DNA from 2 places in the Chryseobacterium sp. GP-SGM7 genome. Region 2 is predicted to be linked to the other one. Evidence: riboswitches for the same ligand, from Rfam matches in the RefSeq annotation. Region 2 holds a riboswitch; the other holds the start of a gene.
What was found. Region 2 has a riboswitch for thiamine pyrophosphate ahead of pnuC (nicotinamide riboside transporter PnuC). Riboswitches for the same ligand answer to the same signal wherever they lie in the genome.
Positions count from the first base shown of each region.

Region 1: another riboswitch for thiamine pyrophosphate. It lies ahead of ACOOWA_RS14995 (TonB-dependent receptor); the one in region 2 lies ahead of pnuC (nicotinamide riboside transporter PnuC).

Region 1 covers NZ_JBMHFF010000004.1:26,978-34,606, forward strand. Annotated here, with positions in the region: gene ACOOWA_RS14985 (bifunctional aconitate hydratase 2/2-methylisocitrate dehydratase) at 146-2,926, opposite strand; gene ACOOWA_RS14990 (WG repeat-containing protein) at 3,320-4,087, shown strand; TPP riboswitch at 4,157-4,251, shown strand; gene ACOOWA_RS14995 (TonB-dependent receptor) at 4,354-6,456, shown strand; gene ACOOWA_RS15000 (hypothetical protein) at 6,687-7,460, shown strand; gene ACOOWA_RS15005 (acyl-CoA thioesterase) at 7,448-7,629, shown strand, end outside.
Region 2 covers NZ_JBMHFF010000001.1:1,737,616-1,745,244, reverse strand. Annotated here, with positions in the region: gene ACOOWA_RS07800 (efflux RND transporter permease subunit) at 1-832, shown strand, start outside; gene ACOOWA_RS07795 (KTSC domain-containing protein) at 1,005-1,451, opposite strand; gene ACOOWA_RS07790 (hypothetical protein) at 1,587-2,246, opposite strand; gene ACOOWA_RS07785 (hypothetical protein) at 2,466-3,038, opposite strand; gene nudK (GDP-mannose pyrophosphatase NudK) at 3,069-3,650, opposite strand; gene ACOOWA_RS07775 (TIGR01777 family oxidoreductase) at 3,746-4,657, opposite strand; gene ACOOWA_RS07770 (hypothetical protein) at 4,667-5,005, opposite strand; gene ACOOWA_RS07765 (HPP family protein) at 5,011-5,607, opposite strand; TPP riboswitch at 6,016-6,119, shown strand; gene pnuC (nicotinamide riboside transporter PnuC) at 6,147-6,743, shown strand; gene ACOOWA_RS07755 (hypothetical protein) at 6,879-7,629, shown strand, end outside.

The DNA.
Region 1 (7,629 bases), on a different contig from region 2:
ATTAAAACCTTGTTCGTTGATTTATATCAAAATAATTCTGATAAGGCTTAAATGGAAATGTTCTAAACAAAAAAGATCCTAATCCGGTGGACTAGAATCTTTCAATTATTATGTAAAAAGTTTTAAGACTTAATTTTAAACTGTATTAATGACCTACAGCAACCAATTCTTTTATTGGTGGAACGAAAGAAGTCAGATCAATGCCTTCCACTGCTTCCTTATATTCTTCAATACTTGGAATTCTACCGATAATTGAAGAAAGCACAACAACCGGAGTAGATGCCAATAAAGATTCTCCTTTTTTACGTTCAGAATCTTCAACCACTCTTCCCTGGAAAAGTCGGGTAGAAGTTGCTAAAACAGTATCTCCTTTTTCTGCTTTTTCCTGGTTACCCATACAAAGGTTACAACCTGGACGCTCCAAATACATGATGTTTTCGTATTCTGTACGAGCCGCACCTTTTGGCTCATTATCGTTAAATTCGAAACCTGAATATTTTTCTAATAATTCCCAGTCACCTTCCGCTTTTAATTCATCGATGATGTTGTAAGTAGGAGCAGCAACCACTAAAGGAGCATTAAATTCTACCTTCCCATTCTTTCTTTCGATATTTCTAAGCATTTGAGAAACAATTTTCAAGTCGCCTTTGTGAACCATACAAGATCCCACGAAGCCTAAATCTACTTTTTTCTCACCTGCATAATAGGTTAAATCTCTAATCGTATCGTGCGTATATCTTTTAGAAACATCATCATTATTTACATCCGGATCGGCAATCATCGGTTCAATGATCACGTCAAGATCAACAACGACTTCTGCATAATATTTTGCATTTGAATCTGGAGTTAAAGCCGGTTTTTCACCAGATTTAATTTCAGTAATTCTCTTATTTGCTTTGTTAATTAATCCTTGAAGAACTTGATTATGGTTATCCATTCCCTTATCAATCATAATCTGGATTCTGCTTTTTGCAATTTCCAATGATTCGATTAATGTATCGTCTTCAGAAATACAGATTGAGGCTTTTGCCTTCATTTCGGCAGTCCAGTCTGTAAATGTAAATGCCTGATCTGCTGGAAGTGTTCCGATATGAACCTCGATAATTCTACCCTGGAAAACATTTTCTCCACCAAATTGCTGAAGCATCTGTAATTGAGTCGCATGAACAACATCACGGAAATCCATGTGGTGTTTCATATCACCTTTGAAAGTTACTTTCACGGATTCCGGGATTGGCATTGATGCTTCACCAGTTGCTAGAGCCAAAGCTACAGTTCCTGAATCAGCTCCGAAAGCTACCCCTTTAGACATTCTTGTGTGAGAATCTCCACCGATGATGATTGCCCATTCGTCAATCGTAATATCGTTCAGAACTTTGTGAATAACGTCAGTCATTGCATGATATTCGCCTTTCGGATCACGGGCAGTAATCAAACCGAAATCATTCATAAATTTCATCAATCTAGGAATGTTTGCCTGCGCTTTTTTATCCCAAACTGAAGCCGTATGGCAACCCGATTGGTAAGCTCCGTCTACAATTGGCGAAATTACTGTTGCAGCCATTGATTCCAATTCCTGAGCAGTCATCAAACCTGTTGTATCCTGAGAGCCAACAATGTTTACCTCAACACGAACGTCTGAACCGGCATGCAACACTTTTCCAGGAGCTAAACCGACAGCATTTTTATTAAATATTTTTTCAACAGCGGTAAGACCAACTCCTTCTTTTGTAATTTCTTTTGATGGAGCGTACACTGTAGGAATCTCAATTCCTAAAATACCTGAAGCCCAAGTCTGTAATTTTTTACCAAAAACAATTGCGTAAGATCCACCCGCTTTGATGAATTCCATTTTTTGGGGTGTGAAAGATTTAGAAATATCTTTCAGTTCCTGATCGCCGTTGTATAATTTTTTTTCTTTGATATTAATGGTAAGAACAGTTCCGGTTGCAACAGAATATTTTTCTTCAAGAATTGGTTCTCCACTTTCATTACGCACAACGTTTCCATCTGCATCCAAAACTTTAACCCAGTTTTGAAGGTCAATCCCGATTCCTCCGGTTACATCAACAGTAGTTAAGAAAATCGGTGAAATACCATTTGTTCCCGCTACAATTGGTGCAATATTTACAAACGGAATATAAGGACTTGCCTGTTTACCTGTCCAAAGTGCAACATTATTTACACCAGACATTCTGGATGAACCAACACCCATTGTTCCTTTTTCGGCGATTAACATAACACTTTTATCAGGATGTTGAGCCTGTAAAGCCTGAATCTCTTCCTGAGCTTGTGGAGATATCATACATTTTCCATGAAGTTCACGGTCTGATCTTGAGTGCGCCTGATTTCCCGGAGACAATAAATCTGTAGAAATATCACCTTCGCCGGCAATGTAGGTTACTACTTTAATTTCTTCGGCAACTTCCGGAAGTTTTGTGAAAAATTCTGCCTGTGCATAGCTTTCAATGATTTCTTTTGCAATTTCATTTCCGCTGTGGAATGCTGCTTTTAGACGGTCGGTGTCTGCTTCGTAAAGGAAAACCTGAGTTTTAAGAACATTTGCAGCTTCTTTAGCAACTGCAGGATCGTTACCTAAAGCTAAATCCAACAATACTTCGATGGAAGGACCGCCTTTCATGTGAGACAATAACTCGAAAGCAAACGCCGGAGTAATTTCTTCTAATACGGATTCTCCTAAAATGATTTCTTTTAAAAACTGAGCTTTCACACCTGCGGCAGACGTTGTACCCGGTAAAGTATTATAGATAAAGAATTTCAGAGAATCTGCTCTGTATTCGTTATTCTTATCTTTAATTTGTGTAATAATTGCGCTTAATAATTCTGCGCCATCGATTGGTTTTGGGTGAAGACCCTGGCTTTTTCTTTCTTCGATTTCTTGGATGTAATCCTGATAAATATTCATAAATAGAAGTTCTTTTTTATAAGTTTAAAGTAGATTATTGATAAGTAGACATCTGTAAAATGCAGAATCAGGCTGAATAATCTACAACATTTCTCAAAATGTGAGATAATAATCTGTCCTAATGGATAAATATTAAAAAAGGACTTTCTCTGAAAATGTAAGAATTCACTTTGCAATCAGTATCGCAGAAAATTCTTTTTCGGATAAAACGTTTATTAGATTTAAAATGACAAAAATCAAGTATAAGATCTTAAAACATTTTTAAAATTATCGTACATTTAAAAATGTTCCCAAAAATACGGAATTTTAATTTTTTTCTTATGCTAAATTATTTAGATTCTTTATAAATATGTTTTTTATATTTTCTATTTTTGGCACAAATTTACGCGAAAGATGATTTTAAGAAAATTGATGTTGAGTTTTTTGCTCTTACTTTTAAACTTTGTTTTTTCTCAGTCTAAAACTTTGAATAAGAGTTCTTTAAATAAATCAAAAATTATTTCTAAGTTAAGTACAACTAAGAAAGTTTCTCCTGGTCTTCCAATAGTTAATGAAAATATACCGTTATTGATTCCGCAAAAAAAGAACGGAAAATCTGGCTTTGTTAATCAAAAAGGAAAATTTGTTATTCTGCCGGAGTATGATTTGGTGATGTTTTTTGGTGAAGATTGCAATCTTTTAAATTCTCCTAATGAGAAAGCGAAGAAATTTGGCACGGTAGATTTTGCAACTGTTGAAAAAGGCGGAATTACTTTTAGAATCAATAAATCAGGCAAAAAAGTATATCAATACAGCAATAATGATTTAGGAAAATGTACGTATGATTTAAAAAAACCTTTATTTCATGCTTATATTCTTAACGGGAAATACGGGATTATTGAAGATTCAAAATTTAAAAATGCGTCAGATAAAAATCAATTCACTATTTATCCAAGTTATCAGTATCTCTATATTTTGGAAGGCGACGATGTGTCAAATCCTATGATTGTTGCAACCTACAACGATAAATTCGGAGTGATTGACATCAATAATAAAATAGTCATTCCATTTGAATATTCAGATATAAAAAGAAACTACAGCTGGAAATTAGGTAAAATGTTTGATGTTACCAAAGATGATAAAAATTACTACTATATCGATTCTGATAACCGTTCGTATTAGATTTAAATAAAAATTTAGAGGAAAATGTTTTCCTTAATCCAGTTTTAAATATTTTTTGTAATTTTGCCGCTGAAATTAAAGGGGTGCCCCGATTGGAGCTGAGATTATACCCAATGAACCTGGAACAGGTAATGCTGTTTAGGGAAGTTAAATGAGCAATGAGTAATAAGCAATAAGTAATCCATTAGAATTACTTATTACCAATCACTCATTACTGATATCATAATCGCCCCTTTTATTCCATTAAATTTTTAAAATTTATAAGAATGAAAGGATTATTTTTTTTAGGACTTACCGCAAGTTCTTTGAGTTTCGCACAAACTCAAAACCCGGATTCTCTGAAAGTCAGAGAAATTGAAGCTGTAAACTTCACCAAAAGACTTCCTGTCGCCAAAGAAATCATCAATGTTCAAAAAGATCTCGACAGTAGGAATCTTGGGCAGGATTTACCGATTCTTTTGAAAAATCAAACCTCAATTATCTCAACTTCTGATGCAGGAAACGGAGTCGGTTACACCGGATTTAGAATTCGTGGGGTTGCAGGAAGAGGAATTAATGTGATGATGAATGGTGTTCCGTTCAATGATTCAGAAAGTCAGGGAACTTTTTTTGTGAATGTTCCGGATTTAACGAGTTCAGCGTCGCAAATTGTCATTCAGCGTGGAGTTGGAACTTCAAATAATGGAGTTTCTGCTTTCGGAGCGAGTATCAACGTGATTTCAAAAGAGCCTGAAGACAAGTTTTATTTTAAAACAGATGACAGTTATGGTTCTTTTAATACCTACAAATATTCTGCAGAAATCGGTTCCGGAAAATTTTGGAAAGATCGTCTTTCCGTGATGGGAAGGTATTCTACTATTCATTCTGACGGATATATTGACAGAGCTGCTTCAGATTTGAATTCTTATAATTTCACAGCATTATTTGAAGAAGGAAAAACGAAACTTCGTCTGATGGCTTTTGGCGGAAAGGAAAAAACGTATCAGGCGTGGAACGGTGTTGACCGTCAAACCTGGGAAACCAATCCCAGAACCAATTTATCAGGAGCAATCTATGATGCAAACTGGGAAAATATTATAGGGTTTTATGATAACGAAACTGATAATTACAGACAAAATCACTATCAATTACTTTGGGAACAAGGCTTAAATACGAATTGGAACCTTGAAACAACGTTTCACTACACAAAAGGTCGAGGTTATTATGAAAATTACAAACAAGGCGATCCTTATGCAAGATATAATTTGCCTGATTTTAATGGAAATAAATCTTCAGACTTCATCAGAAAAAAATGGCTGAATAATGATTTCTACGGCGTGGTTTCTACTCTATACGGAAAGTTTGATAATCTTGATTTGAATTTCGGGGTTGTCGGAAACCAGTATTACGGAAGACATTACGGAAATGTAAGAGATGTTTTCTTTGCAGAAATTCCACAACATGAATATTACCGAAATCGTTCGGTGAAGAATGAAATTGCCGGTTTTGCCAAAGCTTTAATCAAAGTAAATGATTTTGAATTCTTCGGAGATTTGCAATTAAGAAATATTGATTACGATACCAAAATTTTGATGGAAGGTGATGATGAAGGTGCGAATCTGAAAAAAAACTGGTTGTTTTTCAACCCTAAAGCCGGAATCAATTATAAATTAGGCAACGGAAAAGTATTTATTTCTTACGCTCATGCGCAACGCGAGCCGAATCGTGACGATTTAATATCAAATAATGATGTGAAATCTGAAAGTCTTCACGATGTAGAAGCAGGAATCGAAAAACAGTTTGGTCCGGTAGCTTTAACTGCAAATCTATATTATATGTATTATCTGAATCAGTTGGTTTTAAACGGGCAGATCAGCAATATCGGAGAATTTATAAGAACCAATTCCGGGAAAAGTTATAGAAGAGGAATTGAAGTTGGTGCTTTGGCGAAGCTTTCAAAACAGTGGGAAATTTCCGGGAATGTAAGTTTAAGCCAAAACAGAAACCTGGATTTCAGAATTGAAAACGAGACCGGAATTAACAATCTAGGAAATACTGAAATTTCTTTCTCACCAAACGTGATTGCTAATGTAAGCCTGAAATTTAATCCTACTAAAAATTTCCACTTTGCTTTAATGAATCAATATGTTGGAAAACAGTACTTGGACAATACGGAAACACAGAGTTTATTGTTGAAAGATTATTTTCTGACAGATTTTAATGTGCAGTATGACTTTAAAATTTCTAAACACGATGTCGCTTTAAAACTTTTAGTCAATAATATTTTCGATCAGAAATATGTAAATAACGGCTATGTTTACGACGGTCCGATTTATTTTGCTCAGGCCGGAACGAATTTTATGTTCGGAATCAGCTGGAAAATTCAATAATCAAAAATACAACACCATTTCACATTATTATAGTTAGTTTCTTATTAAATTTTTTAAAGACTGTTTCGGCAGTCTTTTTTATTAGATTTAAGTTAAAGACTAAATAAAATCTGTGTAAATCTGTGTAATCTGTGGGAGATTTAATAAGAAGATTCATTTATGATTTTAACAATTTAAACTAAAAATAAATCTCTCAAAAAGTCACGAAAAAGTCATAAATTTGCGGTCAAATGAATATTTCAGCTTACATTTTAGAATACCTGAAGCAATTCGGAACCGTTGTAGTTCCGCAATTTGGCGTTTTTTCACTCGAAAATACCAAAGCAGTTATCAATTCTGAAAACGGAAGTATTCTTCCGCCTTCGAGCAAGATTGCTTTTCGCTCAGATTATCAGATTTCATCGGATGATCTGGCAAATTTTGTCAGCACCAAAAAAGGGGTTTCTAAAAATTCTGCTGAAAGCGAACTGCAGGTTCAGACCGATTTCTGGAAGAAAAAACTTCAGGCGGAACAGACTTTAGAAATACAGAATCTTGGAACTATTTTCGTTGAAGACGGAATTTTGACATTCAGAGGAAACCGTTTAGAATCAGATCATCCCGATTTTTATGGCTTGGAGGAAATTCGTTTTTCTGACATTAAAAATGATGAAAGCTCGATTCCCACTGTTAATAAAGAGAAAGATTATAAATTCAACAAATCTATTCTGTGGATTTTTCTTTTCATAATTCCTGTGTTAGGAATTCTGTATTTTGGTTACACCCAGAGAGAAATGCTTTTCGGAAAAAAGTCTTTTGATGATGTGTCGGTACAAACCAAAACCAAAAGAATTGAAAAGACTATTCCTGTAAAGATTGACTCTGCTCAAATGAGACTGAATGATTCTTTAAAGCAGGTTCAACTGAAAAAAGACTCTTTAATTCAGGATTCTATTAAAAAAACAGCCGTAAAATCTGTGAAAGTTCCGGCAACTCAAAAATCAAAACCTAAATGGCAAAAATAAAAAAAGCGTCAGAATCTCTTACAGTGATGACGAATATCGTTCTTCCGAATGATACCAACCAACTTAGAAACCTTTTCGGAGGCGAATTGTTGGCAAGAATGGATCGTTGTGCATCGATTTCAGCAACAAGACACTGCGAAAGAAGAGTGGTGACAGCTTCTGTAAATCA
Region 2 (7,629 bases):
TCAAGGCGAACAGATCAGACTGAGCCAATTTGCAGATGTGAAAATGGGTTCTGGACCAAGTTTATTGGAACGTAGAGATAAAGCACCTTCTGTAAAAGTAAAATCTAAAGTTGTAGGTCGTCCTGTAGGTGATGTTGCTAATGAATGGGCAGCGCAATTTATGGACAATGAAAAAACAAAACCTGCCGGAGTAAGCTACATCTGGAGTGGTGACATGGAAAATCAGACTGAAGGTTTCGGTACATTAGGAATTGCTTTATTGGCAGCTATAGTATTGGTTTATCTGGTAATGGTTTCTTTATATGACTCCTTTGTTTATCCTTTCGTGGTATTATTTTCAATTCCATTGGCATTGATCGGGGTAATGGTAATTCTTGCAATCACAGGAAATTCATTAAATATCTTTACCATGTTGGGGATGATTATGTTGATTGGTTTGGTAGCAAAGAATGCGATTATGATTGTCGACTTTGCCAATATGAGAAAAGCAGCCGGCGCAAATACTCATGATGCTTTGATTCAGGCAAATCATGCTCGTCTTCGTCCGATTTTGATGACAACGATTGCGATGATTTTCGGGATGATTCCGATTGCGATTGCAAAAGGAGCAGGAGCAGAGATGAATAATGGGTTGGCTTGGGTAATTATCGGTGGTTTGACATCATCATTATTCCTGACGCTGATCATCGTACCCGTGGTGTACTCACTCTTCGATTCAATTTTGAAAAGAATGGGTAAAAATGAAAAACCAGATTATGATGCTGAAATGAAAGCTGATTACGAACATAAAGAACTAAGTGAAGACGGTTACACACCGAAACACGTAGACTAATATAACAACCTTTAATTAACCGAGAAAGCGTATCAGAAATGATACGCTTTTTTGTATTCTTAAAATTGGTGACTGAGGCTCTCGAAGTCATCAATTTCAAGAATAAACTGCATCCAATAAAAAAGGCTTTCAGAATGAACTGAAAGCCTTTGCTTATCTTGTATTTGGAGAATTAATCTGCCATCACTTCACCCGACTTTCTGTAGATGAAATTTCCGTAGATATGTCTTCTTGCAAAACGGCTTGCAGAATCTGCATTGACCATTTTGATGTATGTATTTCTTGGAACACCGATGTACTCAAACATTTTTCCGTTCAGATGCTGAACTTTCAGAATAGATTTCTCCAAATAAAAATCTGTAATGATTGATGTAGTAATGGTCTCCGTGTATTCTTCTTTGTATTTTTCCTGTGTTTCGGGGTTGATGCTTACCAAAAAATGATAGGCTTCAATCACAGATTTACTTTTCTCTTCTGCTTCAAGTTTCCCTTCCTCATCGTTCACAAATTTATCAGGATGTGTATCTTTCATAACATTTCTGTAAATCGTTTTTAAATCTTTCAAAGTAGCAGTATTGTCCACCTCAAGAAGTTTTCTGTAATCGCCTATTTTTTTCATAACGGATAATCCTTATTTCGGGGTGCAAAATTAAGGTTTTTAATTGAGAAAGTTGTAATGTTTTGACTATTAATTTGTTTGAAATAAAAAAGAGATCATTAAAATTAAATTTTGACGAAGATTATTAATGCTAATTTAATTACTGATTAGTTCTTCGTTAACAATTTTTATAATTTTTCCAGTACCAATTATCTGTAATACTTCAAGTAATTTAAAATTCATACCTACTTTTAATTTTCCTCGAAAGTACTCTTTAGATAGAATATCAATTTCTGCGTTTACATTATCCCCAGGAAAAACGTAATTTGCTCCAATAAAAATTTGACGAGCAGAAGTTTGGTAATTATCGAAATTGAACATTAATTGACATCTGTAATCACTCATAACATAATTTTTTCTTCCGCCTTCAATTTCTTTTTTTAAATGAATTTCAGCTATAAAATCACATTTTGAATTTTTAGTTTCCAATTTATTTTCGTGAAAATATTCGTAAGCGTAACCTTCCAAATCTCCACTTTCAGAAATTAAATTGTTTTCTTCATCATAAATTTTAAAAGATTCTTGTGAATTTCCAATACTTGCCGACCCATCCAGACCGAGCAGGATAGTATAAAATGTATCATTTAAAAGATGCGAAAATATTTTTTTTAATTTTTCAGTTTCAATCTCATTTAAATTTAAATCTTTAATCTTAGATGAAACAACACTTCGATTCTGAGAATCAATATCAAAACTTAAATTAAGAAGATTTTGTTTCTGTAAATAGAAATTTTTTACGAATTCTTCTGTAGACATAATTATTTTTATCCTTATCCTTATCCTTATCCTTATCCTTGTCCGTAATTTGTAATAATTTAATTTTTAGCTCCATTTTTGTCATTCTTAAAGAATCTCATCACGTTGAAATAAAATGATTTAGATTCCTTCGGAAAGACAAAAAGACTGTAGATTTTTCGTATTATGATTAAAAACGGACATTCATTACTATTTTATTATTGAATAGAAATTTTTTCGTTACTCATTATCAATATAAGTCAGTTTCGCCCCTCTAATAAACTCTTCCAAAGAAATATCTTTCGCTCCTTTATCATTCATCAATTCAAAAAGATAAGTTGTCGTAGAGTTTAATCTTATATTGTTTGCTGTAATTTTAAATCTTTTCGTTTTAAGATTAGTATTAAAAAAAGTCAGTTCAACCGGATTAGTCAACTTAATATTATTCACATCGAAAGAAGCTTTGGGATCTTTCTGCATTTTGAGAAAGCGCTTCTGGGTTTTATCCGTTGTCTCATCCAGAAATTTCTGCATCTGAAAATCGGTTAAAAGCTGAGGGTAAATCAAACCTTCTTTTAGAATTGTTGCGGTAATTTTATCAGATTTATCGTAATAAACCGTTTTATTATCAAACTCTGCAAGATTCTCTTTTACATTGATTTTCCCTGCAAATTTTTTATAATTTTTCTTTTTATAATCATTTTTAAAATGCTCAATGATAGCGTTATCTTTTGTACTCAGTTTTTCATTTTTTTGAGCAAAGAAACTTGATGAAATCAGCAATGATAGACTGATAGAGAATAAAAGTTTCATAATGTTGAATTTAGGTTTGAAAGTGCAGAATTACAAAATATTTTTAAGACGGAGATGTTGTAGAAGCATAATGGTTTTTGCATCTTTTATTTCTCCGCTGTCAATCATAGAAAGCGTTTCGGTGAAATTTAATTCTAAAACTTCGATGTTTTCGCCTTCTTCTTCCAATCCGCCACCATCATTGATTTTCATGTCATCAGAATATTCGGCGATGAAAAAATACAGAATTTCCGTTACCGAACCGGGCGACATATAAGCTTCAAAAATCTTTTCGACTTTAGAAATTTTATATCCGGTTTCTTCTTCCGTTTCTTTTCGGATGCAGTCTTCAGGATTATTGTCATCTAATAAACCGGCACAAGCTTCGATCAGCATTCCATCCCTGTTTCCGTTAATATAGGTTGGAAGCCGGAATTGTCTGGTTAAAATAACTTTCTGGTAATTGGTATTATAAAGGAGTATAACAGCTCCGTTTCCTCTGTCATAAGCTTCTCTGCTTTGGGTTTCTGTCTCTCCGTTTGGTTTTTTAATGTTAAAAGTTACTTTCTTCAAAGTATACCAGTTATCAGATAAAATTTCTGTTTTCTCGATGCTTACATTCGTCTCTTGCATTATGTAGTTCTATTAATTTTTGTTTTTTCTCGCAGATTTTGCAAATTAAGCAGATTAAAAATCAGCTATATCTGTATAATCAGCGAGATATTTTATTAAGATTTATTTTTAAGCAAATTCTCCAAAGCCATTTTCAAATCAGGAAATTTAAACTGAAAACCCGCTTTCTGAATTTTCTCCGAAGAAGCTCTTGAGCCTTCCAATAAAGCATCTGCCAATTCTCCAAAGATAAGCTTTAAAATAAACGTAGGAATATTCGGCATGAATAAAGGCTTTTTTAAAACCTTGGCAATAAGTTTGGTTATATTTTCATTGGTTGTATGTTGTGGAGCTGTTGCATTAAAGACACCTTCAAGTTCAGGATTTTTTAAAGCAAATTCATAAATAGAACAGATATCATCAATATGAATCCATGGCATATATTGTTTTCCGCTTCCAAGTGGTGAACCAATCCCGAATTGTATCGGAGTCATCATTTTTTCCAAAGCACCTTCAGTTTTCGAAAGAACAACGGCGGTTCGTATTTTTACGATTCTTTCAGCAATATTTTCAATCTTAAATTCATCGGCTGCTTTCTCCCAAACCAGAACAACTTCGCTCAGAAAGTCATTTCCTGAAGCATCATTTTCCGTGAAAATTTTATCGGTTGTCTTTGTTCCGTAATAATTAATTCCCGAAGCTGAAATAAAAGATTTTAGTCTTAAATTTTTCTTTTTTAATGAGTTTAAAATCAATTTTGCAGAATCTACACGGCTGGAAATCAATTCTTTTTTTCGGTCTTCTGTCCAGCGTTTTTCAGAAATATTGGCTCCGGCAAGATGAATAATGTGACTTACGTTTTCAAAAGCATTTTCATCAATAATGTGGTTTTCCAGATCCCATTCAAATTCGTTATCGGCTTCTTTTTTCCTTGTTAAAAATCGTATAGAATATTCGTTGTTCAGTTTTTTTGAAAGCACTCTTGCAATGGCTCCGCTTGCGCCGGTAATTAAGACAGTTTCTTTCATTTTACAAAATTAGTTTTTAACAATTAAAATAAAATCTTCTTCTAAAAGTTTGTAGCCTTGATCATAAACAAATTTATATTCCGACCCATTTTTGTAAACTTTTATATTTGTAAAATATTTAAAATCAAAACCTAAGCCATCTAATTTCGACTTGGCGATTTTTGTTTTTCCGTCAATATTAATCTCACTCAGAATGCGGTAATTTTTTCGGAGTTTATTGTTTACATTCCGCATCAGATTACTGGAGTCTTTGTTTTGTTTATTGTTAAAAGCGTTTCTGCAGGCATCGTTACAGAATTTTTTATCAGATCTTCCGATAATTTTTTCGCCACATTCAATACATTCCATAATAATTATTTTTTCAGTTTGTGTTCTTGTTTTTTCTTTAGCCGTTTAATAAATCTGCTGTGATTGGGATAACTTCTGTTTTTCGTCATATTATTAAAAACCAAAGCGACTAAAAGTAATATAAGACAGCCCGATAAAACAGGAGAAAGAACGTACCAATATCCTAACTCAGGTATTTTTCCAGTTGAGCTTACTGCAATTAATGCGGTTGCTCCTCCCGGTGGATGAAGTGTTTTAGTAGCTTGCATAAAGACAATCGATAAACCGACTGCTAATGGTGCAGAAATCCAGATAATATCCGGAACAATTTTAAAAACAGTCACTCCGATTATTGCTGAAATTACATGCCCGCCAATTAAATTTCTAGGTTGTGCAAGCGGACTCTGAATGGCTCCGTAGATTAATACACATGATGCACCAAAAGAACCGATTAAAAATATATTTTCCTGTTTAAATAAAAATTGTGACTGTAAAAACGCAATCAATCCAATTCCGAAAAAAGCACCCAGGAAAGACCAGAAATGTTCTTTGTAATCAACCAAGGTCTCTTTGTAAATTACGTATTTTGATACTCGTAGCGTTCTTTTAAAAGTCTTTTTCACAATAAATTTATTTGAAATTTAAAGATACGAAATATCCGTTTGCAAACGGATAAATTTCAGTCGGGAATAAGATTGTTGATAGGAAATTAATTCTAACGCTATGGTCGCAAAGAAAATTGATGTAAATTGAAAACATTTTCCGTTCGCAAAGGCACTTCGTTAAGCAAAGGGAATTGCGTTCATAGCTGAGTGAAACGCCCTTGCGAACGGAAAATATTCTCAAACATTAAAAAATCTTTGCGCTCATTGCGTTTAAGAATAATTATATATTTTCTGAACAATTCTATGCAATGATGTTGAGTTGCTTTCAGCATGACAAACAAACTGCTAATTTTTTTAATTTATAGAAATGTCTTTTTCGTTTTAAAAACGAAAAATTTTCATTTTCCAAAAAAAAGTCTCACATTTGCGCCATCAATGGGGTGCTGCAATAGCGGCTGAGATGATACCCGGGAAATTTTTCCACACCTGATTCGGATAATGCCGACGTAGGGATTTTTATGATATATCATCTCATCATTTAATTTATATAAGTTAATTTGATGCAGGAAATTTTACAACAGACAACATGGCAGGAATGGTTGGGTGTCTGCTTTTCAGTTGTTCAGGTTTTATTAGCCAGAAAAAACAATTCAAACAATTATCTTTTCGGGATCGCCGGAATTTCACTTTCGCTTTACGTGATGTTTTTCGCTAAATTGTATGCGGAATTTACCTTAAATCTTTACTATCTCGTCATGAGCATTTACGGATGGCTTTACTGGAAATTTGGTAAAAGGCACTCGGAAACAGTTATTTCTGAAACTACCACTCAGGAAAAATGGATTACTGCAGGAATTGTAGCAGGAACTTTTATTTTGTTCTGGTTTTTTCTCACGCAGTTTACCGATTCTGATGTTGCGATTCTGGATTCTTTAGTCAGTGCTTTTGCTTGGGCCGGAATGTGGTTGATGGCACGAAGAAAAATCGAAAATTGGGTTTTACTGAATATAAGCAACATTATTGCAATTCCTCTGTTGATTCACAAAGGGCTTTATCTGTATGCAGTTTTGACGGCTTTCTTATTCATCGTTGCTATTTCCGGTTATCTGGAATGGCGAAAAATCATTAAATCTAAAGATGTAGCTGTTGTTTAATAAATTTTTACTCACGCAGATTTAGCAAATAATGCAGATTCTTTTATCTGCAAAATCTGCTTAATTAGCGAGAGATAAAAAACAATCATGAGAGAGAATAATTATGATCAAAGAACCTTCAAATAAGATTTTATAATGTTTTCATTTCAAGAATTAAGAGAAAAAATGCACGGCGTTTCTGATGTTCCGTCTGAAATTATCAATCAGATTCATCAGGAAAGACTGCTTCAGATTTGGGTTCCAAAAGTTTATGGCGGATTAGGTTTGCGTTTAAATCAAGGTTTAAAAATACTTTTCGATTGGTCAAAGATTGACGGAAGTCTAGGTTGGATGTTGACTTTGTGTTCGGGAGCTAATTTTTTCTCAAGAAATTTAAAACCTGAAATTGCGAAAGAGCTTTTCTCCGATTCTAAAACCTGTTTCGGAGGAAGCGGAATGATTGGCGGAACAGCACAACAACAAACCGATGGAACTTTTCTGATCAACGGACTTTGGCATTTTGCAACCGGAGCACCACATTTAAGCCACTTTACTTTAAACGCTCAATTAACAGAAAACGGAAATCCTTTGTTGGACGGATCTGGTTCTGAAATAATTCGTTCATTTGTGATTTCTAAAAATCAGGTTGAAATTATTCCAAACTGGAAATCGATGGGAATGAAAGCAACCGGAACCTATTCTTTTAAAGTAGATAATGTAAAAGTTACTGAAGATTACAGCTTTATTTATGATAATTTTTTTACAAATGATGTCTTAGATAAAATTCCGTTCAGGATTTTCGCAGATTTGACTTTGCTGGTTAATTATCTTGGGATGGCTTCGCATTTTATTGAAGAAGCCATGAAAATTCGACCTCATCTTAACTTTGATTTTTTCAATAGAAGAG